Regions from separate parts of the Sphingomonas sp. CV7422 genome, predicted to be linked through region 2. Evidence: riboswitches for the same ligand, from Rfam matches in the RefSeq annotation. Region 2 holds a riboswitch; the other holds the start of a gene.
The links. A riboswitch is a leader RNA that binds a small molecule or an ion and turns the genes downstream of it on or off. The one in region 2 is predicted to bind glycine.
Positions count from the first base shown of each region.

Region 1: it holds a riboswitch for glycine, as region 2 does, so the genes downstream of both, PBN85_RS18855 (L-serine ammonia-lyase) here and gcvT (glycine cleavage system aminomethyltransferase GcvT) in region 2, are expected to answer to the same signal.

Region 1 covers NZ_CP115902.1:89,322-103,946, reverse strand. The annotation lists gene rfbA (glucose-1-phosphate thymidylyltransferase RfbA) at 1-908, opposite strand, end outside; gene rfbB (dTDP-glucose 4,6-dehydratase) at 905-1,972, opposite strand; gene PBN85_RS18865 (hypothetical protein) at 1,980-3,425, opposite strand; gene PBN85_RS18860 (hypothetical protein) at 3,413-4,180, opposite strand; gene PBN85_RS18855 (L-serine ammonia-lyase) at 5,624-7,042, opposite strand; glycine riboswitch at 7,137-7,225, opposite strand; gene PBN85_RS18850 (replication initiator protein A) at 7,513-8,511, shown strand; gene PBN85_RS18845 (helix-turn-helix domain-containing protein) at 8,957-9,781, shown strand; gene parA (ParA family partition ATPase) at 10,025-10,687, shown strand; gene PBN85_RS18835 (ribbon-helix-helix domain-containing protein) at 10,684-10,965, shown strand; gene PBN85_RS18830 (hypothetical protein) at 11,228-11,350, opposite strand; gene PBN85_RS18825 (SGNH hydrolase domain-containing protein) at 11,368-12,312, shown strand; gene PBN85_RS18820 (acyltransferase family protein) at 12,303-12,800, shown strand; gene PBN85_RS18815 (hypothetical protein) at 12,894-13,277, shown strand; gene PBN85_RS18810 (hypothetical protein) at 13,456-13,821, shown strand; gene PBN85_RS18805 (relaxase/mobilization nuclease domain-containing protein) at 13,818-14,625, shown strand, end outside.
Region 2 covers NZ_CP115900.1:1,306,393-1,321,017, forward strand. The annotation lists gene PBN85_RS06405 (NAD(P)/FAD-dependent oxidoreductase) at 1-46, shown strand, start outside; gene rnhA (ribonuclease HI) at 393-857, opposite strand; gene thrB (homoserine kinase) at 854-1,807, opposite strand; gene ispH (4-hydroxy-3-methylbut-2-enyl diphosphate reductase) at 1,861-2,832, opposite strand; gene PBN85_RS06425 (hypothetical protein) at 2,949-3,584, shown strand; glycine riboswitch at 3,669-3,761, shown strand; glycine riboswitch at 3,762-3,869, shown strand; gene gcvT (glycine cleavage system aminomethyltransferase GcvT) at 3,929-5,134, shown strand; gene gcvH (glycine cleavage system protein GcvH) at 5,134-5,505, shown strand; gene gcvPA (aminomethyl-transferring glycine dehydrogenase subunit GcvPA) at 5,555-6,913, shown strand; gene gcvPB (aminomethyl-transferring glycine dehydrogenase subunit GcvPB) at 6,910-8,487, shown strand; gene PBN85_RS06450 (hypothetical protein) at 8,547-8,768, opposite strand; gene PBN85_RS06455 (CcdC protein domain-containing protein) at 8,853-9,359, shown strand; gene PBN85_RS06460 (hypothetical protein) at 9,405-9,746, shown strand; gene proS (proline--tRNA ligase) at 9,802-11,331, shown strand; gene trhO (oxygen-dependent tRNA uridine(34) hydroxylase TrhO) at 11,478-12,401, opposite strand; gene PBN85_RS06475 (ribonuclease R family protein) at 12,481-14,625, shown strand, end outside.

The DNA of each region.
Region 1 (14,625 bases), on a different contig from region 2:
GCCCGCCGCTCGCCGATAGCCGGCGACGGCGTCTCGGCGACCGCGGTCAGGATCGCGCGGCCGTACGCCGTCTTGGCGAGTGCCAGACCCTGTGTCGTCGCCGCTTCGGCGGTGATGAAGCCTTGCAGGAAGGCTATTTCTTCGAGGCAGGCGATCTGGATGCCCTGGCGATGCTGGATGGTGCGGACGAACTCCGCCGCTTCGAGCAGGCTGTCGTGCGTACCGGTGTCGAGCCAGGCGAAGCCACGGCCCATCGGCTCGACGTGCAGCGTTCCTGCCGCCAGATAGTGCTGCGCGAGATCGGTGATCTCAAGCTCACCACGCGGCGAAGGGACGAGGCTGGCGGCATGGTCGCAGACCGTCGCGTCGAACACGTAGAGGCCGGTGATCGCATGGTTGGAGCGCGGCCGTTCTGGCTTCTCCTCGATCGACACCGCCCGACCGGTCTCGTCGAAGGCGATCACGCCATAACGTTCGGGGTCGTCGACGCGATAGGAGAAGATCGTCGCGCCCCCTGCCTCCGCCTCGGCCCGCGCGACGGCGCGGCGCAGCATCGGGCCGAGACCATTGCCGAAGAAGATATTGTCGCCGAGGATCAGCGTCACCGGCTCGCCGCCGATCCAGTCGCGGCCGATGGTGAACGCCTGCGGCAGGCCGTCGGGGCGCGGCTGTTCGGCATAGTCGATGCGCAGCCCCAGCCGCGCACCGTCGCCGAACAGCCCGCGATAGTGCGGCAGATGCTCGGGACTGGAGATCACCAGCACGTCGCGGATCCCGGCCAGCATCAGCGCCGACAGCGGGTAATAGATCATCGGCTTGTCATAGACCGGCAGCAGCTGCTTGTTGACCGCCAGCGTCGCCGGATGCAGCCGCGTGCCGGTGCCGCCGGCGAGGATGATGCCCTTCATGCCGCCGCCTCCCGCACCGGGGCAAGCCCACGGCGAACACCTGCCGCGGCGACCAGCGGCTGCCACCATGACTCGTTGTCGAGATACCAGCGAATCGTCTTCTCGATGCCGGTCTCGAACGTCTCCTGCGGACGCCAGCCGAGCTCGTCGTTGATCCGGCTGGCGTCGATCGCATAGCGTTTGTCGTGGCCGGGCCGGTCGGCGACCGAGGTGATCTGTTCGGCATAGGAGCGGCCGTCGGTACGCGGGCGCAGCCGGTCGAGGATCGCGCAGAGCGTGTGCACCACCTCGATGTTCTGCTTCTCGTTATGGCCGCCGACATTGTAGGTGCGGCCGACCGCGCCGCGCTCGAACACCGCCTGCAGCGCGCGGACGTGATCCTCGACATAGAGCCAGTCGCGCACCTGGTCGCCCTTGCCGTAGACCGGCAGCGGTTCGCCGGCGAGCGCCTTGGCGATCATCAGCGGGATCAGCTTCTCGGGGAAGTGGTAGGGGCCGTAATTGTTCGAGCAATTGGTGATTAGCACCGGCAGGCCGTAGGTATGGCCCCACGCCTGGACGAGATGGTCCGACCCCGCCTTCGACGCCGAATAGGGCGAGCGCGGATCATAGGGCGTCTCTTCGGTGAACAGGCCGGTGTCCCCGAGGCTGCCATAGACCTCGTCGGTCGAGATATGGTGGAAGCGGAACGCCGCACGCGCCGCCTCGTCGAGCGTCTGCCAATAGGCACGCGTCTCGGCGAGCATCGTATAGGTGCCGACGACATTGGTCTGCACGAAGGCACCGGGGCCGTCGATCGAGCGGTCGACATGGCTTTCCGCGGCGAGATGCGTGACGATCTCGGGCCTGAACTCGGCGATCGCGGCACGGACGGCTTGCGGGTCGCAGATGTCGCCTTGGACGAAGCGATAGCGTGGATGGTCCGCGACGGCGTCCAGCGCGACCGGCGTCGCGGCATAGGTGAGCGCGTCGAGGTTGAGCACCATATGACCGGTGTTGCGGATCAGGTGGCGGACGAGCGCCGAGCCGATGAACCCGGCCCCGCCGGTGACGAGAATGCGCATGCCGCACTTATAGCAGCCATTGGTTAACAGGCGTATCTGCCGATCGACATGTCGTAATGTCGACATGTCGATCGGGTGCTAGCTCTTGAATTGTTGATGATGGGCTATCGACCAATCCGAAACACGCCGTCGCCCATCGACTGTGACTTCGGCAGCATCCGCTGCTACACAAGCTGTGCCTGCCGTGCCGCTCACGGCTGGACGGCGAAGCGCACCGGCCCGGCGGGACGAACAGCCGTGCGGGGGGCGAGCCGGCGCGGACGACGAGCTGGTTGAGCGGCACCGCGTCGGCCGGCGCGGAGGCGGCGAAGATCTGGATGAGCCGATGTCCCGCCGCCGGCAGCAGCGTTGCCGGCACCGCCAGCGGCTGGCCGCCAAGATCGGACAGCCAGACGGGGCGGCCGAACCGATAGCTTCGCCGCGGGTGAACCACCTGCAGGTCGACCGCCCCGGCATATGGGTCGAGCACCAGCGGGGCATCGCGCCGGAATAGGATGCCGTCGCGATCCTGCACGCGCGCGGCGGCCGCATCATAAGACGCGCGCGTCGCGACGCTCTCCTCGGTCAGCGTGGTCTGGTCGATCGTCAGCGGAGCAATCCCGGTCATCCGCTTCAGCCGCGCGGCCATCCATTCAGCGCGTTTGCCGTCGCCCTCGTCGAGCGGCGCCTCGGCGACATGGCTGTGCCCGACATAGACGAGCAGCTTGGCCGCCGGCATGCGGCAACGCAGGGCGGCGAGATTGTCCGCCTCGGCCTGTTCACGCGCCGCGATCCCCGCGGCGCGCGACGGCTGCCCTTTGGGACGTTGCAGGCTGGTCTGCTCATAGCCGGCCGGCTGGTAGCCGATGGCGAGCGCATTGCGCAGGAAGGCGGCATAGACCGGATCGCGCGTATAGGAACCGGTGCCGATGCGGGCGAAGCCATCGCGGGCGAGCTGCGCGACCGCGGTCGGCTTGCCGTCGCGCGCCGGCTCGTTGCTGAACGTCTCCGCGGCGAGCACCGTATAACCGAGCTGCCGCAACGCCTGCGCCACCCGCCACGCGAAGGCGCGGTCGCGCGGGCTGCTGTGCGCTTCGTTGAGGATGACGATGCTGGTCGCGCGGACGCGGCGGACGATCTCGGCAATTGCGTCGCGTCCGACCGACTCGCCGATCGCCGCGTCCCAGCCGGCCTCGCCGGCGCCATGCGGCTGCGCGGTGGCGAGCGTGGCGAGATCAAGCTCGTTGGTGACGGTGGTGCTGACCTGTTTCCACATCTGATAGGCGAGGTCGTCGCGGACCTTGCCCTTCGCGTCGAACGCCGCCGCGGCGAGCATGTCGGTCACTTGCAGATAGCCGCCTTTGTCATAGGCGGTCATCGCGGCGTCGACCTGATTTTCAGCTGGCTGCGCCGGGGGCGTCTGTGCCGCAAGCAGCGTGGCGAGCAGGATGGTACCCCGGATCACGATCGCCATGGCATGCCCCTCTCTCGCCGGCAGGATGGAGTGTTGTGCGGTCTGGGTCCAGCGGCGACATGCGTGCTCTCCGCTGCGGTATAGAGCCGCCTCATCCCGGCCCATGAATATGTCGAGATGACGGACCGTCGATAGGTCGACACGTCGTCAGCTCTACACCTCGACCTCGACACCCAGAGATCGTCGCAGATGCGCTCTGGTCCCCGCCTCGAAGGCGGTCGGCCAAGCGATGTCCTAGCGTGCGGCAGGAAGGCGGATGCGACGGCGCGATAGGCCTCGATCAGCGACGCCTCGCTCAGATCGGCCTGTGGGAGCCGTTCGAGCAGCGCAAGCTGATCAGGCGGCAACCGGCGGCTCCAGGCGAGCATGCCGCCCGTGTCGGCGCGCTCGACCGCCTCGGAGAGGAGCTGGAACAGCGCCATGCGCTGCATCTCGAGACCGGCGCGGGCGGCGAGATACCCCCGTCGGCCGAGCACGACGGGCAGCAGCCCCAGCACGCGCAGGAATTCATCGATGAGGAAGGCGATGCGCGCGCGATCCGGCCCCGGCCAGTCGCGATGCGCGGCGAGGCGATCGTAGAGGCCGGCATGGTCGATCAGGCAGCGCGTGCCGTCCTGGGTCTGCCGGAGAGCGCCGGCATGGTCGGTGAGCAGCAGGTCGATCCGCTCCCACCCCTGCCCGATCCCATTGTGCACCGCGCCGCCGCTGCGCGCCTCGTACCAGAGGACGATTGGCACGAGGGCGTCGACCTGCACGCGCCAGTGTTGCGCGAACCGGCCTGATGCTCCGGCGCGACGACGGCGATGAGGTCGACGTTGCTATAAGCATCCGCCTCGCCCCGTCCGAAGCTGCCGCCGAGCCACAGCGCGTCGAGATGCGGCGCATCGCGCATCGCGCGGGTGGTGGCGGCGATGAACGGCTCTTGCCACATGATGCATTCCTCCTGCCCTGCCATCATAGCGGCAACGCCGGCGCTGCAGGAGGACATCGCTTTTCGACATGTCGGTGTGTCGACATGTCGGATTGTGATATCCTATCCTACGGGTCGATGTGTCGACACGTCGTCATATCGACCTGCTGGGGTATGGGGTGCGTGACGATAGCGCAGGGCGGAGAAACACTGGCGCAGAGGACGCAGAGAGGCCCACGGGAGCATGGTCCGGCCCCCTTGCGCCCCGCCGTCGCGGGATCGCCATGCGGCGCAGCCTCTTTCCGGATCGTGAAGACACTTGCCGCTTCCTCAAGTGAAACCTCTCCGCGCCTCCGCGTGAACCGAAACCCGGCCGCTTCGCGGATCGCCGGACGATGGATCACGCGAAGACGCGAAGAAAAGGAGGTTCACGCGGAGGCACGGAGAGGGACGCGCTAGAGGGAACGCCATACCCTCCAGTGACGGCTGGGAAGGAGCAATGCACTAGCGCGCAGCCACTTCGCGTCGTTGCGTCTTCGGGTGATCCTCAAGCGGCGTCACTTGCGACCCGGCCGCTCGGGATGCCGCGCCACTCCCGACAAATGCATCGTATCGAGCCATAGACTTGTCGACACCAAGACACCTCGATAGCTCGCCCAACGGAATCTCGGACGCCGAAGGTGGCTCTCGCGGAATCGTCATGCGGCGCAGCCGCTTTCCCGATCGCGGGGACACGCGCCGCTTCCCTAAATACACCTCCTCTGCGCCTCCGCATGAACCAAATCCCGGCCGGTTCGCGGACGGACGGCCGGAGGATCGATCACGCGAAGACGCGAAGAGGAGGAAGTTCACGCGGAGGCGCGGAGGCGCGGAGAGTAGCGCGCGGGCGGGAACGCCCGCCCTACAGCGGCGGCTGGGAAGGAGGGATGCGCTGGCGCAGGCCCTTCGCGTCTTCGCGTGACCCACAAGCGGCGTTGGTCGCGCTCCGGCCGCTCAGGGCGCCACGCTGTTCCTACACGGGGCATCACATCGAATGATTGATCTGTCGACACTACGACACGTTGACAGGTCGCGCCACGAGGCCCCGGTCGTGCGGCTGGTCTGCCCATAGATCAAGCGTCAGCTCTCACCGTCTCGTAGGGGCAGCCCCCTCCCCCCACAGACGCTCTGCGCTCTCTGCGCCTCTGCGCGACCCGAACCGGCGGCCGCCATCACCCGCGCGGAACGGCACGCGCAACACGGTCCCAATCGTCAGGTCAGATGATCGACCTGTCGACACCCCGACACGTCAACATTCCACAACGTTGACCGCCAGCCCGCCGAGGCTCGTCTCCTTATACTGCGAGCGCATGTCCTCGCCGGTCTGGCGCATCGTTTCGATCACCGCGTCGAGGCTGACGACGTGGCTGCCGTCACCGCGCAGCGCGAGATAAGCGGCGTTGATCGCCTTGACCGCGCCCATCGTGTTGCGTTCGATGCACGGGATCTGGACGAGCCCGCCGATCGGGTCGCAGGTCAGGCCGAGATTGTGCTCCATGCCGATCTCGGCGGCATTCTCGATCTGGCGGTTGCTGCCGCCGAGCACCGCGGCGAGGCCACCCGCCGCCATCGAGCAGGCGACGCCGACCTCGCCCTGGCAGCCCATCTCCGCCGCCGAGATCGACGCGCGCTTCTTGTAGAGCATGCCGATCGCCGCCGCGGTGAGCAGGAAGGTGCGGGCGCCCTCCCCGCGCGTCGCCTGATCGCAGTCGCGCGCCACCAATGTCTCGTAGAAGCGCAGCACCGCGGGCAGCACGCCCGCCGCGCCATTGGTCGGCGCGGTGACGACGCGGCCGCCGGCGGCATTCTCCTCGTTGACCGCGAGTGCCCACAGGCTGACCCATTCGAACACCTCGGCGGGGTTGCTGCCGGGGACGCAGCCGCTCAACCCCTGCGCGATCGCCTGCGCGCGCCGGCGCACCTTGAGCCCGCCGGGCAACATGCCCTGCTGCGCGATGCCGCGGTCGATGCAGGCGTGCATCGCGGCGCGCACCGCGTCGAGGAAGGCGTCGGTCTCCGCCGGAGCGCGCCACGCCTCCTCGTTGGCGCGGACGAGGTCGGCGATGCCGAGCCCCGTCGCGTCGCCGAGCGCGAGCAGGTCGGCGCCCGAGCCGAACGGGTGGCGCACCACGACATTGCCCGCTGCGAGCCGCTCGCCGCGGCGCAGGATCGCCCCGCCGCCGATCGAGAAATAGGTCTCGGCGAGCGTGCCGTCGGCGCGTTCGGCGGTGAAGGTCAGGGCGTTGGGATGTTCGGGCAGGAACTCGCGCGGATGGAAGACGATGCCGCCGGGCGCGAAGGCGATCTCGGCGCCGCCGGCGAGCGGCAGCCGGCGTCGCATCTCGATATCGGCGAGGATCGCCGGCGCGGCATCGGGATCGAGCCGCTCGGGCTGCCAGCCGGCGAGGCCGAGGATCACCGCCGTATCGGTGGCATGGCCGCGCCCGGTCAGCGCGAGGCTGCCGTAGAGGTCGCAGCGGACCGTGGTGACGCCCTGTCCGACGACCCGCTGGGCGAAGTCGAAGGCGGCGCGCATCGGCCCGACGGTATGCGAGCTCGACGGGCCGATGCCGATGGTGAACAGCTCGGCGACGCTGATCGGCCGGTCGAGGCCGCGATCGAGCGGCGTCCGGGGCAGGGGCTGGGGCAGGTCGGTCGGCACGGGCATCCTCCGCCGGCATCGCCGGCCTGCCCCATCTGTCCCTTGCGCCTGAGATCGTTATCCCGTCGGCGGACGCAGCTGCGCCTCTCTCCAGATCTTTCGCGTCGCTACGGTCCTTTGGCCTGAGAGTTTCCGGGGCGGTTGCTCCTTCGGCGCCGGGGCAGGCCCGGTCTCTCCCGTATCGACCGCGCCGCTATCCGCCGGGTCGGGGCGCCGGGTCAAGCCGGCATCGCGTCCGGGTCGAGGTGACGACATGTCGACGTGACGACACGTCGCGCTCGAAGGGGCGGTGGCGACATGTTGAACTGTCGACATGTCGCAAGCGTCCGCCGGGAAGCGGGCCGGGAGCAGTCGCGGCAGGGGAGGGCGCGCCATTTCCTACTCGAAAGCACGAATGGACGCAGGCCGGGACGCATTTTCCCTAAGGATTCCAGTGCGGGGTGCCAAAAGTTCGTGCTTTCGAGTAGGAAATGCCCATGGCCCGTTCCACCACGCCCGCCCGCCCCGCGTCCGGCTCCGCCGCCGTGCCGCACCGTGACCTGTTCACGCTCGACAGCCCGCTGCACGGCGAGATCCGCGGCGAACGTTCGCTGATGGCCTTCCCGTTCTTCGCGCTCAGCAAGAATGCGTGGATGAAACCGCTGACCTACGACCATGCCACCGTGTCGATCGAGGTGCGTCCATCGGCGAGCGGCGTCGCGACGATCTACGACAAGGAGATCGTCCTCTACATCGCCAGCCTGATGGCGGCGAAGCTCGAGGCGGGCGAGCATGTCGAGCAGGATTTCATCTTCACCGCGCACGACCTGTTCTCGGTGACCGGCTCCAATCATAGCGCGCGGTCGTACAACCGGCTGTCCGAGGCGCTCGAGCGACTGCAGGGTACGCAGATCAAGACCAATATCGAAGCCGGCGGGGAAGGAGAGGAGGGCTTCTTCTCTTGGCTGTCCGAAGCAAAGCTCCATTATTCGCGTACCAAAAGCGGCGAACGGCGGCTGAAAGCGGTCAAGGTACGGCTGTGCGACTGGCTGTTCCGGGCGATCCTGCTCGATCGTCACGTGCTCGACTATGCCGCCGCCTATTTCCAGCTGGGGCCGATCGAGCGGCGCATCTACGAAGTGGCGCGCTCGACGTGTGAGGAGGAGCTCGATCTCGATCTCGCCACCTTCCGCCTGCAGATCGGCTATCAGAACCCGCTGTCGAACTTCAAGGCGGCGCTCAAGCAGATCGTCGCGACCGACGGCATCCCTGATTATCACCTCGAACTGGTCGAGGGCGACGTGGGCGCAGCGGCGGAGGAGGGCGCGCCGCGTCGCGGCCGTCGCGCGCCGCAGAGCCGGGTGGTGATCACCCCGCGTCCACAGCCCGGCCAAGCGGTGCTGAGCTCGACTCGGGCCATGCTGGAATCGGCCGAGTCGGGCGAATCACCCGATGCCGAACCCGCCGCAACCGATTCGCCGGCCGCGGCCAACTGATTCGGGCACGCCGCCGAATTGTTACTCGAAAGCACGAATGGGTCGCGGATTTTCTACTCAAAAGCACGAACTCAGCCGCGGCATTGTTACTCGAAAGCACGAATCGACAGCACATTTCTACTCGAAAGCACGAACTTTTTTTGGGTTAAATACTCGAAAGCACGAATCGTAGCCGCTTCCAGTATTGGATTAATGCTGCAACAAAGGGGCGCGGCCAGCGTCGGCCGTGCAGTTTGTTGAGTGGAATGGCCGTGACCCCATAAAGGAAAGCCCGGCACGAGGCCGGGCATCCCAGTATTCCTGTGTGACCAGCGTCGCCAAACGCCAGACACCTATAACCGGTAGTCAGGTCACAGGAATACTGCCGAACCCGATCCGGTTCAAGGATGCGCGTTTCGCGCCACGGATTTTTTTGTCCTCGGTCCGGCCCGTAAGGGGATGGAAGATGACGGCGTTGACCTTCGGGGAAGCGAGCGCGCAATTTTGCGCGCGCGTACGGGGAGACGCGCGTGCCGCGCGCCGCGTGCCCCATCGCACCGGTGCGCCGGTGCGCCGCGACAGTATGGAAGCGGGGACGTTCGAAGACGTCTTCTTCGCCGCGCCCGCGCCCGGCGAGCCCGACCGCTGGCTGCGCGCCTGCCGCGGCGCACTCGATGCCGGCCGCCGGCTGCGCCGCGAGGCGCGCGCCGGCACGCGGACGCTCAGCGTACGCGAACGGCCGATCGCGGCGCTGACCGGTGCGGCGGTGCGCGTCTTCGAGGAACTGTGCACGCTGGCGCGGCTCCATCGCGGCCGCGTCTTCCCGAGCTACGACTGGCTGGCCGAGGCCACCGCGCTCGGCCGCGCCACCGTCGCGCGCGCGCTCGTGCTGCTCGAGGCGGCGGGCTTCCTCGTCCGCCAGCGCCGCTTCGTCCGGGCCGAGGGGGCAGGGGAGGGGCCGCGCTATCGGCAGACCTCCAACGCCTATCGCGCGCTGCTTCCCGCGACGGTGCTCGCCTATCTGCCGCGCTGGATGCGACCGGCGCCGGTACCGGTCGACCAGCTCGACCACCATCAGGCGCAGGCCGATGCGCAGGCGGCGATGCTCGCAGGGCTTTCGGCGCGCGACCGGGCGCGTGCGACCGTCGATGGCGCGCTCGGCAAGGTCCTCGCCGCACTGGGCGCCGCGATCGATCGAACATGCGAGTCTCAAAACCGGTCTGAATCACTCATAGATTCTATTCATAAGGGAACGAGCGAGTTGGCCTTGCCGGCCAACGCCTGCGCCTGACGGCGGCAAAGCCGAACAGGCGAGATACAAGCACCCTCGACCTAATGGCACAGACAGAAGTGCCGGCTTCGCCGACACATGCTTCCTAGGAGGAGCAAGCGGATAGGGCGGAGAACGATGACGCCCGATGCGAACGATGTGATGATGGGGCGCGCTGATGCGGCTCGCTCGCCATCCGACGCACCGACACGTCTATATGTCGAGGACTTGCCACGTCGGCATGTAGACATGTAGGAGGAGGCTATGGCGACCATCGCGATCATCAGTCAGAAGGGCGGCGCGGGTAAGACGACGCTCGCGCTCCACCTCGCCGCCGCGGCGCAGGATGCCGGCCGCGTCGCGCTGATCGTCGACACCGATCCGCAGGCGACCGCGAGCCAATGGGCGGCCTGGCGCGGCGACGCGCCACCCGAGGTGATCGACAGCCCGCCGCCGCGGCTTGCCGCCAAGGTCGCCGCCGCGACCGAGCAGGGCGCCGAGATGATCGTCATCGACACGCCGCCGCATGCCGACAGCGCCGCGCGCGCCGCGGTCGAGGTCGCCGATCTGGTGCTGATCCCATGCCGGCCGAGCGCGTTCGACCTGTCGGCGATCCAGACCACGGCGAAGCTCGTCCAGCTGCTGCGCAAGCCCGCCTATGTCGTGTTCACCGCGGGATCGCCCAATGCGCCGCGTGTCTATCAGGAGGCGGGCGAACTGGTCGACGGCTTCGGCACGCCGCCCTGCCCGGTGCAGATCCCCGACCGCGCCGCCTATCGCCACGCCAGCGGCGAAGGCCGGACGGTGATGGAATATGAACCCGACGGCAAGGCCGCCGACGACATCCGACAGCTCTACGCGTGGACCTGTCGACAGCTCGGCTTGCCCGAGGCGAAGAGCAAGACCCGCAAGAAGGTGCCCGCATGAGCCGCAAGCCGAGTTTCGCCAACCTGCGCACCGTCGGCGCACCGCCCCCGCCCGCCACCACCCCAACGCCGGTCGCCGCGCCCGTTCCCGCCGCGGGCGCAGGGCAGGGGTCGGCGAGCCGTCAGGGCCGCAAGCAGATCGCCGGCTTCTTCAGCCCGGAAATGTCGTTCGCGATGCACACGCTCGCCCGCCGCCAGGGCCGCAGCCTGCAGGCGCTGATGGCGGAGGCGTTCAACGACGTGTTGAGGAAGCACGGCGAGAGTCCGATCGGCGACTGAGCGCGCGGGGCGGAGTCTCGCGCCCGCGCGGTTCGCCGGCGGAGAGATGTCGTTCCCGTTTCCCGCGTATCTCGCTATGGTGGCGAAGCGTTCCCCCGCCGGCTTCAGACAAGGTGTTATGCCGCGCTGGTGCCGACATTCGGTGCGGCGCTGGTCATCTTCGCCGCGCAGGAGGACCGGGGGCGCAATCGGCTGCTCGACAATACGGCGATGCGGTGGATCGGCGACCGATCCTATGCGATCTATCTCTGGCATTGGCCGATCATTGTCGCGGTAGGGTATCGAAGCGACGGGCACGCTGTTCGACATGGTCGGCATCCTGATCGTCGTGCTGCTGCTCGCCGAATTGACCAAGCGGCTGGTCGAAGATTGCTTCCGTCTGCATGGCGCGGGCGGGCAGGAGTGCGCAGCTTCGTGCCGGTCGCCATCGCCATCGCCGTGCCGCTGCTGCTTGCCGGTGCGCTGCTCGGCTATGTCGCCTGGGATCGCCATCGCTTCGAGCGGGCGCAGCTCGACTCACGCGTCTATCCCGGTGCCGCGCCGCTGACCGGCGCGCCGATGCCGGCTGCGCCCGTCTTTTCCGCCGCGCATCTCGTGCCGCTCGACATCCCCAGCGTCTATGCCGACGGCTGCAGCCTGCCGTTCGGAGCGAGTACGATCCGCGCTTGTCCGGCCGGCGCGCTGCGGGCGGCGACGACGATCGCGGTGGTCGGCGACTCCCATGCCGCGCAATGGCTGCCCGCCTTCGATCGGGCCGGGCAGCGGTGCGGCTGGCGAATCGTGCCGCTGACCAAATCCTCCTGCCCGCTGGTCGCAACGCGGATGGTCCATGCCGATGCCGCCTCCTGCGCCGTTTGGGCGCGCATCGTGCTCGCGACGTTCGCCGCGCACCCGCCGGCGGTGATCGTCTATGCGCTCTACCTCGACGGCGAGGTAGAGGAATTGGCCGACGACGATGCGCGGCTGGCGGCGATCCGGCCGATGCTCGCGCGGCTTGCCGCGCTCGGTTCGCGCGTCATCGTGCTGCGCGATACGCCGCATCTTGCCGTCGATCCGATCGCCGCGCTCGATCGCCCCGCACAGCCGGTGCCGTTGCCGCGTGTCGCCCGGCGCAGTAACATGCTGCGAACCGCGGCGCAGGCGAGCGGTGTGCCGATGCTCGATCTCGACGATTGGTTCTGCCCGCGCGGCCATTGCCGTACGGTGATCGGCAATCTCGTCGTCTGGCGCGACGATCATCATATCACCGCGCATTATGCCGCGACGCTCGCCGCACCGCTCGCCGACCGGCTGGCGCAGCTGATGCCACATCCCTGCCCCCCTACCGGAGCCGCCGCATGCCCCTGACCACGCGCCCGGCGGGCCGGTACGAGACGCTCGACCTGATGCGCGGCCTCGCCGCGGTCGACCTGTTCTTGGCCCTGAGCGGGTTCGTCGTCGCCGCGGCCTATGCGCCCAAGCTTGCCACCGGCATGCGCCTGTCCGCCTTCGCCGCGGTGCGGATGAAGCGATTGTACCCGCTGATCCTGCTCAACGCGCTGATCGGGCTCGCGGGCTATATCCGCGCCTATCCGCCGCGCGATCTGGCGATATTGTTCGTCACTGGGCTCTTGATGCTGCCGACGCCGCTCGGCAGCGCCGAGGAGGGGCATGCCGCGGTTGCGATCAATCCGCCGAGCTGGAGCCTGTTCTGGGAGTTGCTGGTCACTGCGATCTTCGCGCGCTGGGCGTGGCGCTGGTCGCGGCGCGTGCTGGCCGCGATCCTGCTGGTCAGCGGTGTCGCGCTCGCCGCGCAGGCGCTCTCCTACGGCCAGCTGTCGCAAGGCTTCACCTAGGGCAGCTGGTGGGGCGGGGCGGTACACGTCAGCTTCTCGGTCACGCTCGACGTCTGGCTCTACCGGATCGAGCGGCCGCGGTGGCGATTGCCGGTGCCGCTGATCGCGCTCGTCACCTTCGGGATTTTCCTGATGCCGGCGCTGGGGGCGTGGAACGGCCTGTTCGACATGCTGTGCGTCGCGCTCGTCTTCCCGCTGCTGCTGATCGCCGGGAGCAACAGCCATGCGCCGCGGTGGACCCGCGTCTCACTGCTGCTCGGCGAGGCGTCTTACCCCGCCTATATCCTGCAGGGCGGCGTCTATCCGCACATCAAGGGGTTGTGGCGGCATCTGCCGGTCGAGATCGCGGCGACGGGTGGAATCTCGCTGATCGTCTTCTTCGGCGCGCTGGTGGTCGCGCGGCCGTACGAGCGGCTGGTGCGCGCGTTGCTGCCCGGCGTGCGGCGGGTGGAGATGCCGGCGCAGGCGGCGCCGTAGGGAACGGAATTGGCCGGCCATGCCGATAGCTGAGGTGTCACAATGCCCCCGAGCTTGCGCCAACCTGATGGCGTAGTTCGCCGCTGTGTTTGCAAGCCATTGCCGAGGCGGAGTGAACGAATTTCCTTCTATAATGCTGTGAAGTGACAGATGGCGCCGCTGCACGGGGCGGTCGTAGATGCTGATTGATGCGGTCGGCACGCCGCTGCGCCTCAGCCGCAACGAGTGGATCAAGCGCGCCATCCGCTGGCAGCTGTGGGACAGGGCAGGGGTGCTGCGGCTTGCCCCGACAACCGCCGCGGAGATCGGCAAGCTGCGCAAGCAGGTGCTCGCGATCGGGCGCAACATCAACCAGGCGGTGCACGCGATGAATGCGGCGAACATGCCGGGCAGCTCGCTCGACATCGCGCGGATCGCCGAGCCGTTCATTGACACCTGCGCCGAGCTGAAGTCGCAGCTGTTCGCGCTGCGCCGGGCGCTCAGCTGCTACGTCAGCGGCGAGGTTGCCTACTGGACCCGCGCAGCGGCGGAGCAGGAGACGTGAGTTTCCGCCTCTCGCCGGGAACGCTGGACTCGCTGGCGGGCGTGTTCGCGCCGCCCCGTAAACGGCGGTCGCGTGGCGGCGGACGTGGGAAGGGCGGGGCCCGGAACGACGGCGCGATGCTGGCATTTGCCGCGGCGTCGCTCCTGCGCAAGGCCGCGCCGGCGAGCAGCGGTTATCGCCCCAGTGCGCAAGTGAAGCAGCCGTTCGGAGGCGGGTCGCATGCGGCGATCAGCGCGCGCGCACTGCGGACGATGGAGCGCACCGCACGCGGCGTTCCCGAGGTGATGGTGCGCGTCACCGGCCGCCAGCATGGCGGCGGCCACGTGCTCGCCAACATGTCGTATATCAGCCGCCTCGGCCATGGCGAGGACAAGCAGATCGACCTTCATACCAGCGAGGGCGAGGTGCTGCGCGACGGCCGCGATATGCATGCGCTGGCGCAGGACTGGCAGGAGTGGGAGACCGCCGACGAGGCGCGCCGCAAGGGCGCAACGTCGCTGTCGATGATCCTGTCGATGCCGGCGCATACTGACCCGGAAGGCGTCAGAGAGGCGGCGTTGGCGTTCGCGCGCGAGGCGTTCGCGAACCGCTCCTGGGTCGCGGCGCTGCATGTCGACCGCGATCATCCGCACGTCCATCTGACGGTCGCGCGGCGCGATTTCGACGGCCGCCGCTTCAATCCCGATCGCGACGATCTGTTGCGGTATCGCCAGCGTTTCGCGCAGAAGCTGCGCGACCGCGGCATCGAGGCGAACGCCACGCCGGTGCGGGCGCGCGGCGTCGATGCGAGGCACGAACCGATCG
Region 2 (14,625 bases):
GATCGACGTCGATCGTTATGCGGCGCGGCGCTTCCTGCCGGGCTGACCGGGAGCAGGGTTGGCGCAGGGGTGCAGAGGGAGCATCCACGGCGCAGCCGCCGTCCCGACACCGCCGAGGTGACAGCGCCGCCGCCGCGCCACATCCAAACTCTCCGCGCCTCCGCGCCTCCACGTGAACAAATCTCTTCGCGTGTCCGCGTCTTCGCGTGATCAAAGCTGCCGACCATCAGGCGAATGGCAAGGATGGTTCACGCGAAGCCGCGAAATCGCGAAGAAGAGTGCTCACGCGGAGGCGCGGAGGACGATCGGGACGGGCGGCTGGCTCCCTTTACCAGATTGTCCTGATCGCCGCTGGCGCGGCGGGGTAGGGCTCTGCGCCTCTGCGCGACCCCTTAAACGGCAGGCCGGCTCGCTGCGAGGGCGGCGTCGCTGGCCAGTTTGTCGACGCGTTCATTGTCGGCGTCGCCATTGTGGCCCTTGACCCAGACCCATTCGATCTCGTGCTTCTGCGTCTCGGCGAACAGCGCCTGCCAGAGTTCGGCGTTCTTCACCGGCTTCTTGTCGGCGGTGCGCCAACCGTTCTTGCGCCAGCCGTGGATCCAGCGGGTCAGGCCGTCCATGACGTACTTGCTGTCGGTCGACAGGCGGATCTTGCACGGCCGCGTCAGTACGCGCAGCGCCTCGATCGCCGCGGTCAGCTCCATGCGGTTGTTGGTGGTCAGCCGCTCGCCGCCGGACAATTCCTTCTCGTGGCCGCCGAAGCGGAGCAGTGCGCCCCAGCCGCCGGGGCCGGGATTGCCCTTGCAGGCGCCGTCGGTGGCGATCTCGACGAGCGGGGCGGCGGCGGGGTCGGTCATGCAAAAGCCTCCGGATGGGCATCATACCAGTCGAGCCGGCGCAGATAGGCGAGAGGATCCTTGCGCGTCACCAGCGCATCGGCCGGCGTGTTGAGCCAGTCCCAGGCGCGGGTGAGCAGGAAGCGGAGCGCCGCGCCGCGCGCCAGCACCGGCAGCGCGGCGCGCTCCGCATCGGACAGGCCGTGCTCGGCCGCATAGCCGGCGAGCAGCGCCGCGCCGACGCCATCGAGCGGCACGCCGCGCGGATCGAAAGCCCAGGACCCATGCATCACCGCGACGTCATAGGCGCGCAGATCGCGGCAGGCGAAGTAGAAATCGATCAAACCGGTCACGGAGTCGCCCAACATCAACACGTTGTCGGGGAACAGGTCGGCGTGGATGACGCTCGTCGGCAGATCGTGCGGCCAGTCCGCCTCGACTGCGGCGAGCGCGCCGTCGACGCGCGCGTACAGGCCGGGCGCGATGCCATCGAGGTCGCCGCCGCAGCGTTCGAGCAACGGCCGCCAGTCGGCGATGCCGAGACTGTTGGCGCGTGTGCCGCTGAAATCCGCGGCGGCGCAGTGCAGCGCGCCGAGCGCTGCACCCGCGGTGGCGGCCTGCGCCGGGGTGGGGCGGGTCACCGACACGCCGGCGAGGAAGCGGATCAGGCAGGCGGGGCGGCCCTCGAGCTGCTGCACCGCGACGCCGTCGCGGTCGCGGATCGCTGGGGGCACCGGCAGTCCGCGCGCGGCGAGGTGATCGAGCAGGTCGAGGAAGAAGGGCAGGTCGCCGGCATCGACGCGCTTTTCGTAGAGCGTCAGGATGAAGCGCGCGCGATCGGTGTCGACCAGATAGTTGCTGTTCTCCACCCCTTCGGCGATGCCCTTGGCGGAGACGAGCGCGCCGACGCCGTCATAGCGGCGCAGGAAGGCGGACAGCGCCTCCGCCGAGACATGGGTGTAGACGGCCATGTGTTCCTCCCCCGATTGCCGCGCCCCCGGGCGCGGGCCGGGGAAGCGGGCGGCTATGCCGCGGCGTCGAGCCCGCGTGGCAGCTTGAACGCGATCGTCTCGCGCGTCGTCTCTTCCTCGCGCTCGGTGACGTCGAAACGGGTCGAGAGCAGCTCGACCAGCTCGCGCACGAGCAGCTCGGGCGCCGAGGCGCCGGCGGTGATGCCGAGCGTGCCGACGCCGTCGAGGAAGCGCCAGTCGAGATCGGCAGCGCGCTGGATCAGCCGCGCCGGAATCCCCTCGCGCTCCGCCACCTCGACCAGCCGCACCGAGTTGGACGAATTGGGCGCGCCGATCACCAGCATCGCATCGCACGCCGCGGCGATCGCCTTGACCGCCGCCTGCCGGTTGGAGGTGGCGTAGCAGATGTCCTCGCCGCGCGGCGGCAGCATGTTGGGGAAGCGGCGCTGCAACACCGCGACGACCGCGGCGGTATCGTCGACCGACAGCGTCGTCTGGGTGAGGAAGGCGAGATTGTCGGGATCGACCGGCGCGAAGGTCTCGGCATCGGCGGCGGTCTCGATCAGCGACATCGCGCCGTCCGGCACCTGTCCGAAGGTGCCGACCACCTCGGGATGGCCAGCGTGGCCGATGAAGATGATGTGGCGGCCGGTCGCGACCAGGCGTTCGGCCTGGCGGTGCACCTTCGACACCAGAGGGCAGGTGGCGTCGAGATATTCGAGCCCGCGGCTCTGCGCGTCGGCGGGCACCGATTTGGGCACGCCGTGCGCCGAGAAGACGACCGGCGCGCCGTTCGGCACCTGATCAAGCTCCTCGACGAACACCGCGCCCTGAGCGCGCAGCGTGTCGACGACGAACTTGTTGTGGACGATCTCGTGGCGGACGTAGACCGGCGCGCCGTGTTTCTCGATCGCGAGTTCGACGATGCGGATCGCGCGGTCGACGCCGGCGCAAAAGCCGCGCGGCGCGGCGATCAGCAGATCGAGGACGGGCTTGCCGCCGTCCGGCTGAAGAAGAGAGGCCATGGCGGTCGCTCTACGCGATTGCTTGCACGCGCGAAAGGCGCTTCCTATGGTGCGCGCCGTACCGCCGGGCCGCCGGCGACTGCGTCACTGACCGTTCGACAAAGGTATGCGTCCCCGTGAAAACCACGATTCTCGGCCTGTCCGCCCTCGCGCTGATCCTCTCGGGCTGCGCCAGCAAGGGCGAGATCGTCGAAGGCGGCATCTCGGCGGTGCGTTCGGCCTGTCCGACCGTCGGCGTCGCGGCGGGGACCGGCGACATCACCCTGTTCGACCCGGCGACCAGCCGTGACGAGAGCGCGATCGACGTCGTCGCCAACATGACGCACGTACGCGGCGCCTGCAACGACGCGGGCGACCAGATCGTCACCAGCGTTACCTTCGACGTGCTGGCGCGGCGCACCCGCGCCGATGCGGCGCGCGACGTGGTGCTGCCCTATTACATCGCCATCGTCCGCGGCGGCACCGCGGTGACCGCCAAGCGCAAGGGGGCGGTGACCGTCCATTTCGACGCCGGCCAGACGCGCGCGCAGGCGAGCGGCACCGCCTCGACGCAGATCGCGCGCGCCGCGGCGACGCTGCCCGACGAGGTGCGCGACCAGCTCACCCGCAAGCGCAAGGCGGGGGACGAGGATGCCGCGACCGATCCGCTCGCCCGGCCCGAGGTGCGCACCGCGGTGCTGCGCGCGACGTTCGAGGCGCTGGTCGGCTTCCAGCTCACCGACGATCAGCTGAAGTATAACGCGCAGCGCTGATCCGCGGCGGATGCGGGCCTTTCCGCATTGACTAAGCCCTTGCGGGACGCCAGAGCATCGCACGTCGATGCCGGGCGACCGGCATGGGCGGGCGCGGGAGAGAGCCTCTTCACAAGGAGGCCGCCGAAGGAGCAACCACCCCGGAATCTCTCAGGCATAACGGACCGCGCGCTGCCTTATCGACACTCTGGAAAGCGTTCCTTTGAGGAGCCACCGAAGGGGTAAGCCCGCCGCCTGTTATGCGCCGGGTGAAAGCTCTCAGGTCACCGTGACAGAGGGGGTATGACGAGATCGGATGCGGCTGGCCCGCGACCCGGATCGTGTGCCTTTTTTGGAGACGGTTGATGAGCGACACGCTGCCGGACACCCTGCCTGACCCGCTTGACGAGCTCGACGGCGACGAACCCGCCATCCAGTTGCTGCCGCTCGACGCGTGGCATCGCGCCCGCGGCGGCCGCATGGTGCCCTTCGCCGGGTATGAGATGCCCGTCCAATATGAAGGCATCATGGCCGAGCATCTGTGGACGCGTGAATCGGCGGGTCTGTTCGACGTCAGCCATATGGGGCAGGTCGGCCTGACCGGCGACGGCATCGACGCCGCCGCGGTCGCCGCCGCGCTCGAGAAGGTGCTGCCCGGCGACGTCGCGGGACTCGCGCCGACCAGGATCCGCTATTCGCTGCTGCTCAACGACGAGGGCGGCATCCTCGACGATCTGATGGTGACGACGCTGCCCGAAGAGGGCGCGCATCCGTTCGGGGCGGCGAGCCTGTATGTCGTGGTCAACGGCGCGACCAAATATGACGATCTCGCCTATCTGCTCGACGTGCTGCCCGATGACGTGACGCTCAACCTGATGGAAGACCAGGCCTTGCTCGCGGTCCAGGGCCCCAAGGCGGTCGCTGCCGTCGCGCGGCTGGTGCCCGGCGTCGAGGCGCTGGTGTTCATGACCGCGGGCGCGTTCGCGTGGAACGGCCATGCGCTGTGGATCAGCCGTTCGGGCTATACCGGCGAGGATGGCGTCGAGATCTCGATCCCCGCAGAGGCCGCCGCCGCCTTCGCCGACGCGATCTGCGCCGAGCCGGAGGTCAAGCCGATCGGCCTCGGCGCGCGCGATTCGCTGCGGCTCGAAGCCGGGCTGCCGCTCTACGGCCACGACCTCGATCCCGAGACGACGCCGGTGATGGCTGATCTCGGCTTCGCGCTGTCGAAGCGCCGCCGCGAGGCCGCCGACTTCGCCGGTGCGGCGCGCATCCTTGCCGAGCGCACCGACGGCCCCGCGGTCAAGCGCGTCGGCCTGTCGGTCGCCGGGCGCCAGCCGGTGCGCGAGGGGGCCAGCGTCGTCGACGCCGATGGCGCGGTGATCGGCCGCGTCACCAGCGGCGGCTTCGCGCCGAGCGTCGGCGCGCCGATCGCCATGGCCTATGTTCCCGCAGCGCTGGCGGAGGCGGGCACGCCGCTGCTCCTCGTCCAGCGCGGCAAGATCCATGAGGCGGTGGTCGCCCCGCTGCCCTTCGTTCCCCACCGCTATGTCCGCGCAGGAGGCAAGTGATGAGCCGTTATTTCACCGAAGATCATGAATGGGTCGATGTCGACGGCGACACCGGCACGGTCGGCATCTCCGACTATGCGCAGGGCCAGCTCGGCGACATCGTCTTCGTCGACGTGCCCGAGGCGGGCAAGCAGCTCGGCAAGGGCGACGAGGCGGCGGTCGTCGAGTCGGTCAAGGCCGCGTCGGACGTCTATGCGCCAGTGTCGGGCACGGTGACCGAGGGCAATGCCGCGCTCGCCGACGATCCCAGCCTGGTCAATTCGGACCCGGAGGCGGAGGGCTGGTTCTTCAAGATCACGCTCAGCGACCCGGCCGAGCTCGAGACGCTGATGGACGAAGCGGCCTACGCGGACTTCGTCGCGAAGCTGTGACCTATCTTAGCCCCTCCCCGGAAGGGGTGGGGCTTCCAAGGGAATGATGATGCGCTATCTGCCGCTTACCCAGCCCGATCGTGATGCGATGCTCTCGGTCATCGGCGCGGGATCGATCGACGATCTGTTCGTCGACGTGCCCGAGGCCGCCCGCCTGTCCGGGCCGATCGCCGGCCTGCCGGGCCATGCCTCCGAACTCGCGGTCGAGCGGCACATGACCGCGCTGGCGCGCAAGAACGTCGTCGCCGGCGAGGTGCCCTTCTTCCTCGGCGCCGGGGCCTATCGCCACCATGTGCCGGCGAGCGTCGACCATCTCATCCAGCGCGGCGAATTCCTCACCGCCTATACGCCCTATCAGCCGGAAATCGCGCAGGGCACGTTGCAGATGCTGTTCGAGTTCCAGACGCAGGTCGCGCGGATGCTCGGCACCGACGTCGCCAATGCCTCGATGTACGACGGCTCGACCGCCTGCTGGGAGGCGATCGGCATGGCGCGGCGCATCACCCGCAAGGGCAAGGCGATCCTGTCGGGCGGGCTCCACCCGCATTATGTCAGCGTCGCCAAGACGATGGCCAAATATACCGGCGACCAGTTGCAGACCGCGACGCCGGCGCTGACCGCCGAGACCGATGTCGAGGCGCTGATCGCGGCGATCGACGCGGACACGTCGTGCGTCGTCGTGCAATATCCCGACATCCTCGGCCGCATCACCGACCTCACCCCGCTCGCCGACGCCTGCCACGCCAACAAGGCGCTGCTGATCGCGGTCGTCACCGAGCCGGTGGCGCTCGGCGCGATCACCGCGCCGGGCGAGATGGACGCCGACATCGTCGTCGGCGAGGGCCAGTCACTCGGCGTCGGCCTGCAGTTCGGCGGCCCCTATGTCGGGCTGATGGGCTGCAAGGAGAAGTACATCCGCCAGATGCCCGGCCGCTTCTGCGGCGAGACGGTCGATGCCGACGGGCGCCGCGGTTTCGTGCTGACGCTGTCGACGCGCGAACAGCATATCCGGCGCGAGAAGGCGACGAGCAACATCTGCACCAACTCGGGGCTGTGCGCGCTCGCCTTCTCGGTGCACATGACCTTGCTCGGCGAGGCGGGGCTGCGCCGGCTTGCGGCGATCAACCATGCCGCCGCCTGCCGCGCCGCCGACCGGCTGTCGCAGGTGCCCGGCGTGGAGCTGGTCACCGAGAGCTTCTTCAATGAATTCACCGTCAGGCTGCCGGTCGAGGCGCGTCCCGTCGTGCGCACGCTCGCCGATCGCGGCATCCTCGCGGGCGTGTCGCTCGGCCGGCTCTATCCGGGCGAGGCGGCGCTCGCCAACGGGCTGATCGTCGCGGTGACCGAGACGACCAGCGCGGAGGACATCGAAACCCTTGCCGCCGCACTCGAGGAGGTTCTGGCATGAGCATCAATCAGAGCGGCTGGCGTCCGCAGATGACCGCGGGCGACGGCAAGCCCGCCGCACCGACCGCCACCGGCAACAAGGCGCTGATGCTGGAGGAAGCGCTGATCTTCGAGATCGGCGACACGCAGACCACCGGCGTCGACTTCACGGGCATCGATGCGGCGGCACCGGCGTCGCGCCTCGGTGGCCTCGCGCGCAAGGCGGCGATCGGCCTGCCCGGGCTCGCCGAGCCGGAGGCGGTGCGCCATTACACCCGCCTGTCGCGCCAGAATTATGCGATCGACCTGGGCCTGTTCCCGCTCGGCTCGTGCACGATGAAGCACAATCCGCGGCTCAACGAGAAGATGGCGCGACTGCCCGGCTTCGCCGACGTGCATCCGTTGCAGCCGGTCGATACGGTGCAGGGCGCGCTTGAGGTGATCCATCAGCTCGCGCACTGGCTGGTTACGCTGACCGGCACGACCAGCGTCGCGATGAGCCCCAAGGCGGGCGCGCACGGCGAATTGTGCGGCATCCTCGCGATCAAGGCGGCGCTGGAAGCGCGCGGCGAGGGGCATCGCAAGATCGTGCTGGTGCCCGAATCGGCGCACGGCACCAACCCCGCCACCGCCGCCTTCGCCGGCTTCGCGGTCGAGGACATTCCCGCCACCGCCGACGGCCGTGTCGACACCGCGGCGCTGATCGCGCGGCTCGGGCCGGACGTCGCCGGGGTGATGATCACCAACCCCAATACCTGCGGCCTGTTCGAACGCGACCTCAAGACGATCTCCGACGCGGTGCATGACGCGGGCGGCTACGTCTATTGCGACGGCGCCAATTTCAACGCGATCGTCGGCCGGGTGCGGCCGGGCGATCTCGGCGTCGATGCGATGCACATCAACCTGCACAAGACCTTCTCGACGCCGCACGGCGGCGGCGGGCCGGGCTCGGGGCCGGTGGTCTTTTCCGAGGCGCTGACGCCGTTCGCGCCGCTGCCGTTCGTCGAGAAGCAGGGCGAGCAATTCGTGCTAATCGAGGAGGAGAATGCCGGCGAGCATCACGCCGGCAGCTTCGGCCGGATGGTCGCCTTCCACGGCCAGATGGGCATGTTCACGCGCGCGCTGACCTATATCCTCAGCCACGGCGCCGACGGCCTGCGCCAGGTCGCCGAGGATGCGGTGCTCAACGCCAATTACGTGCTGCGCTCGCTGGAGGGCACGCTCGACGCGCCCTTCGCCAAGGCCGGGCCGTGCATGCACGAGGCGATCTTCTCCGACGCCAATCTCGCCGAGGGCTTCTCGACGCTGGATGTCGCCAAGGGGCTGATCGACGAGGGCTTCCACCCGATGACGGTCTATTTCCCGCTCGTCGTCCACGGCGCGATGCTGGTCGAGCCGACCGAGACCGAATCGAAGGCGGCGCTCGACCAGTTCGTCGGCGCGCTGCGCTCGGTGGCGGAACGGGCGAAGGCGGGCGATGCCAGCCTCAAGACCGCGCCGCATTTCGCGCCGCGCGCGCGCCTCGACGAGACGCAGGCGGCACGCAAGCCGGTGCTGGTGTGGAAGGACGCGCCGCTCGCCCAGGCGGCGGAGTAGCATACGGTCCCCCGCCCGGGCGTGACGGGCGGGGGCGACCGTATCGGCCGATCGGGCGGTCAGTCGGCGGGCTCGGTTTTCTCGACTTCATATGAGTAGAGCCGCATGATCATGCCGATGATCGAGGTCGTCGCGCCGCAGACGAGGCACAGGGCGAGCGCGGAATCGCGACTGGCGCTGCGCCAGGAAACGATCGCCAGAAGAACGACGCTGAAGGTCGAAATGACGTAACCGGTCGCTTTGATTTTTGCGCTGCGGGGCAGGGAAGGCCAGGCTCTCATCGTCCGGCGCTAGCTAATGGGTTGCTTCATGTCACCGATGTGCAGGCGACTGAACTCAAGTTTAGACTGGCGGGGCGGAGAGTGATGGACTGGATCAACTATGCCCTGCCGCTCGTCGTCGTCGCGGTGGTGATGGCGATCCGCTGGCGGCGGATGAAGCGGGTGCGGCCGCTCAAGCTCGAACATCTCTGGGTCCTGCCCGCAGTCTATGCGGCGGTGATCGCCGTCACGTTCAGCCGCTTTCCGCCGCGCGGCCGCGGCTGGCTGTTCTGCCTCGTCGCGCTGGCGCTCGGCGCGGCGCTCGGCTGGCAGCGCGGCAAGATGATGCGGATCACGCTCGATCCCGAGACGCACCGGCTCGGCCAGACCGCGTCGCCGGCGGCCTTGCTGTTCATCGTGCTGCTGATCGTCGTGCGCAGCGGCGCGCGCGGCGCGATGACATATGCGGGGCCGGCGGGGCTCGATCCGATGGCGATCCCCGACCTGTTGATGGCGCTGGCGCTCGGCCTGTTCAGTGCGCAGCGGCTGGAAATGTATCTGCGCGGCAAGCGGATGCTCGCGGCAGCGGGAAATCGGACGCCGCCGATCTGAGCCCCCGGTGATCTTTCTATAAGAGAGAGATCGACTGGGGGGACTATGTTCATCACTTGGGGATCGAAGACGGTCAGCCGCGATCTGGGGCCGGACGGGCGCAGACATTGCCCGACCTGCGAATGCCAGCGCGGTTTCTACAAGCATCTGGCGTATCGCGTGCATCACATCATGTGGCTGTTCCGCTGGCCGACCGGGGTGCGCTACGCCAGCCGGTGCGATCAATGTGGCCATGGCGCGCCGATCGACGCGGTGCAGGTGCGCGCGGATCTCGGCAAGTCGCCGGTCGCGTGGATCGATCGCTACGGCTGGCTGCTCGGCATCGCCGCGGTCGCCGCCTTCTTCCTGTGGGCGATCCTGTCGGACCCGCATCCGCCGGTGCGCTGATCCGCGATCGTGCAGGGGGTGACGGACGCAGCGGCTTTGGCTAGGCGTCCCACGCATGAAGCACGCTCTCTCCGTCACCCGCGCACAGGATTTCGCCGCCTGGTATCAGACCGTCATCGCCGAGGCCGACCTCGCCGAGGAATCGGGGGTGCGCGGCTGCATGGTCATCCGGCCGTGGGGCTATGGCATCTGGGAGCGGATCCAGCGGCTGCTCGATGACCGGATCAAGGCGACCGGGCATGAGAATTGCTATTTCCCCCTGTTCATCCCGCTCTCCTATTTCGAGAAGGAGGCGGAGCATGTCGAGGGCTTCGCCAAGGAGATGGCGGTGGTCACGCACCACCGGCTGATCGGCGACGGCAAGGGCGGGCTGGTGCCCGATCCCGCCGCCAAGCTGGAGGAGCCGCTGGTCGTGCGCCCGACGTCGGAGACGGTGATCGGCACCGCTTTCTCGCGCTGGGTCCAGTCGTGGCGCGATCTGCCGGTGCTGATCAACCAATGGGCCAATGTCGTGCGGTGGGAGATGCGCACCCGCATGTTCCTGCGCACCAGCGAGTTCCTCTGGCAGGAGGGCCATACCGCGCACGCCACCGCCGACGAGGCGCGTGACGAGACGCTCAAGATGCTCGAAGTCTATCGCAGCTTCGCCGAGGAGTGCCTCGCGCTGCCGGTGGTCGCGGGCGAGAAGCCGGAGAACGAGCGCTTCCCCGGCGCGGTCGCGACCTACAGCATCGAGGCGATGATGCAGGACGGCAAGGCGCTGCAGGCGGGCACCAGCCATTTCCTCGGCACCAACTTCGCCCGCGCGCAGAACATCCGCTTCCAGAACGCCAGCGGCGAGCTCGAACTCGCGCAGACGACGAGCTGGGGGGTGAGCACGCGGATGATCGGCGGCGTCATCATGGTGCATGGCGATGACGACGGCCTGCGCGTGCCGCCGCGGATCGCGCCGTGGCAGGTGGTGATCGTGCCGATGCTGCGCGACACGCCCGAGGACGAGGCGCTGATCGCTTATGCCAAAGAGGTGCAGGCGGCGCTCGCCGGCCTGTCCGCGCTCGGCGAGCCGGTGCGCGCGCTGCTCGACCTCAAGCCCGCCAAGGCGGCGACCAAGCGCTGGGGCTGGGTCAAGAAGGGCGCGCCGATCGTCGTCGAGATCGGCGGGCGCGACATGGCGGGCGACAACGTCTCGGTGATCCGCCGCGACCGGCTGTATCGCGAGGACGGCAAGCTCGATTCGCAGGTCCTGCCGCGCGACGGTTTCGTCGCGGAGGTGCCGGCGCTGCTCGCCGCGATCCAGCAGGCGCTGCATGACGAGGCGCGCGCGCGGCTGACCGCGGCGATCGTCCCGGCGGCGGATTTCGCCGCGGTCGAGGCGCATTTCGCCGAGGGGGCGGTCAACCCCGGCTGGGTCGAGGTGCAATGGTCACGGCCGACCGGCGCGGCGCTCGACGCGGTGGTCGAGCGATTGAAGGCGCTCAAGCTGACGATCCGCAACGCGCCGTCCGATGCGGCGGCGGCGGACGGGACGTGCCTATTCACCGGCGCGCCGGCGGTGGAGCGGGTGTTGCTGGCGCGGGCGTATTGAGGGGCTTTCGCTAACGTCCCGCTCCCGTCCTCCCCCTTCGCGGCTACGCCGCTTTTCCCCCTCCCGCCGGGAGAGGGAAGAGGTCGCGCAGCGACCGATAGGGTGAGAGCAGGGCGTGACGCTTGTGGCCTTAACCGCCCTAAGCCCTACGCCTCGTATGTCGCGCCGACGTGCGCCTCGCCCCGTGCCTCGGCGAGCTGGACCTGGCGGTGGCGTTCGGCGGCGCGCGCCTTGGCGGCGTCGTCACGCGTGGCGTGGCAGCGCGGGCAGCTCACGCCTTCCGCATAGAGCGGCGACTGGCGATCGTCGGCGGAAACCGGCATCCGGCACGCCCGGCACAGGCCGTGGCTGCCCGGCGCGAGACCGTGGCCGACCGCGACGCGCTCGTCGAAGACGAAACATTCGCCCTGCCATGCGCTCTGCGCGGCGGGTATCTCCTCCAGATAGCGCAGGATGCCGCCCTTGAGGTGGAAGACGTCGGCGACGCCCTCCGCCTTGAGGAAGGCGGTCGCCTTTTCGCAGCGGATGCCGCCGGTGCAGAACATCGCCACCTGCTTGCCGCCGGCGAGCAGTTCGTCGCGATGCGCGCGGAACCAGGCGGGGAAGTCGCGGAAGCTGTGCGTCTGCGGATCGATCGCGCCGGCGAAGCTGCCGACCGCCACCTCGTAATCGTTGCGCGTGTCGATCACCACCGTCGCCGGATCGGCGATCAGCGCGTTCCAGTCGGCGGGCTCGACATAATGGCCGGCGGCGAGCGGATCGACTTGTTCGACGCCCATCGTCACGATCTCGCGCTTGAGCCGCACCTTGGTGCGGTGGAACGGCATCGTCTCGGCGCGCGCCTCCTTGACGTCGAGCGTCGCACAGCCGGGAAGCGCGCGGATATGCGCGAGCACCGCCGCGACCCCCGCGTCCGGACCGGCGATCGTACCGTTGATCCCCTCGGGCGCGAGCAGCAGCGTGCCCTTCACCCCGGCGGCGAGACAGGCGTCGAGCAGCGGGCCGCGCAAGCCGGCAGGATCGTCGAACGGGGTGAAGCGATAGAGCGCGCAGACGCGGAACGGCGACATGGCGGCGCTGTAGCGGCTCGCGCCGCCCGGCGCAAAGTTGGGGCATGACGTTGCCGGGTCCAATCCCTATCTTCGCTGCGTGAAACATAAAAACAGACCCGGTCTGCCGACGCAGGCGCAGATCCTCCAGTTCATCGAAACCTCCGACGTGCCCGCCGGCAAGCGCGAGATCGCCAAGGCGTTCGGGCTCACCGCGCAGGAGAAGATCGCGCTCAAGGCCTTGCTCAAGGACATGGCGGACGAGGGGCTGATCGACAGCGCGCCCGGCCGCGCCTTTCACAAGATGGGGGGCTTGCCCAAGGTGACGGTGCTGCGCGTCGCCGACGTCGATGACGGCGGGACGGTCTGGGCAGTGCCCGATCGCTGGGAGGCGGAGACGCCGCCGCCGCGTCTGCGGGTGCGCGAGCGCAAGCGTGGCGCGCTCGGCATCGGCGAGCGCGTGCTGGCGCGCACCGAGCAAGCAGGCAACGGCTGGATCGCGCATCCGATGAAGGTGCTCGCCAAGGCGTCCGAACAGGTGCTCGGCGTGCTGCGGCGCGAGGGGGAGCGCTTCTGGCTGACCGGGGTCGAGAAGAAGGACCGCCGCGAATTCCCCGTCTCCGATACCGGCGGTGCCGAGGCGGGCGATCTGGTGATGGCCGAAATGACCGGTCGGCCGCCGCGGATCAGCGTGCGCGTCGTCCAGCGGCTCGGCGATCCGTTCGCACCGCGCAGCTTCTCGCTGATCGCGATCCACAAGCTTGGCATCCCCGACGTGTTCACCGGCGATACGCTCGACGAGGCGGCGCGCGTCTCCGAACTGCCGCTCGGCGACGATCGCGAGGATCTGACGCACCTGCCGATCGTCGCGATCGATCCCGCCGATGCGCGCGATCACGACGATGCGGTGTGGGCCGCGCCCGACGACGATCCCGCCAACAGCGGCGGCTGGCAGGCGGTGGTGGCGATCGCCGACGTCAGTTTCTATGTGCGGCCGGGATCGGAGATCGACCGCGAGGCGCGGCGTCGCGGCAATTCGGTCTATTTCCCGGATCGGGTGGTGCCGATGCTGCCCGAGATCCTGTCGGCCGAGGTATGTTCGCTCAAGGAGGGCGAGGATCGCGCGGCGCTGGTGTGCCATCTGCAGATCAGCCGGTCGGGGGCGCTGAAGAGCTGGCGGTTTACGCGCGCAAGGGTGCGGATCGCGGCGAACCTGGCGTATGAAGAGGCGCAGGCGATTTCTGACTCATTCCTCCCCGGCACGGGGAGGGGGACCAGCGAAGCTGGTGGAGGGGGGGCGCCACCAGCGACACCGCCCGAGGAAGCGCCCCTCCACCACGCCGCTGCGCGGCGCGGTACCCCTCCCCGTGCCGGGGAGGAATTGCGCGAATCCCTCCGCCACCTCTGGGACTGCTGGCGTGCGCTCGCCAAGGCGCGCGACGCGCGCGAGCCGCTCGATCTCGATTTGCCGGAACGGCGGGTGGTGCTCGACGAGATGGGGCGGATCATGTCGGTCGCGCCGCGCGAGCGGCTCGATGCGCACCGGCTGATCGAGGATTATATGATCGCCGCCAACGTCGCCGCCGCCAAGGCGCTGGAGGCGAAGAAGGCGCCGGTGATGTACCGCGTCCACGAGCCGCCCAGCCGCGAGAAGCTCGTCGCGCTCAAGGACTATCTCGAAACGTTCGACGTGCCGCTGGCGCTCGGGCAGGTGATCCGCCCGGCGACCTTCAATCACGTGCTGGCGCGCGTCGGCGATGCCGACTTTCGGCCGCAGGTGATGGAGCAGGTGCTGCGCACCCAGACCCAGGCCTATTACGCGCCCGCCAACCAGGGGCATTTCGGCCTGTCGCTCGGCTCCTATGCGCATTTCACGTCGCCGATCCGGCGCTATGCCGATCTGCTCGTCCACCGCTCGCTCGTCGCCGCCTATCGGCTCGGCGAGGGCGGGCTCGGCCAGACCGACGCGGCGGCGATGGACGTGATCGGCGAGACGATCAGCGGCTATGAGCGCCGGGCGATGGAGGCGGAGCGCGATACGATCGACCGCTATGTCGCCGCCTTCCTCGCCGAGAAGGTCGGCGAGACGGTCGGCGCGCGGATCACCGGCGTACAGAATTACGGCTTCTTCGCGACGGTGGAGGGGATCGGCGGCGACGGGCTGATGCCGGTGCGCGATCTCGGCGGTGAATATTTTCGCTTCGACGAGGCGTCGCGCACGCTGGTCGGCGAGCAGAGCGGCGAG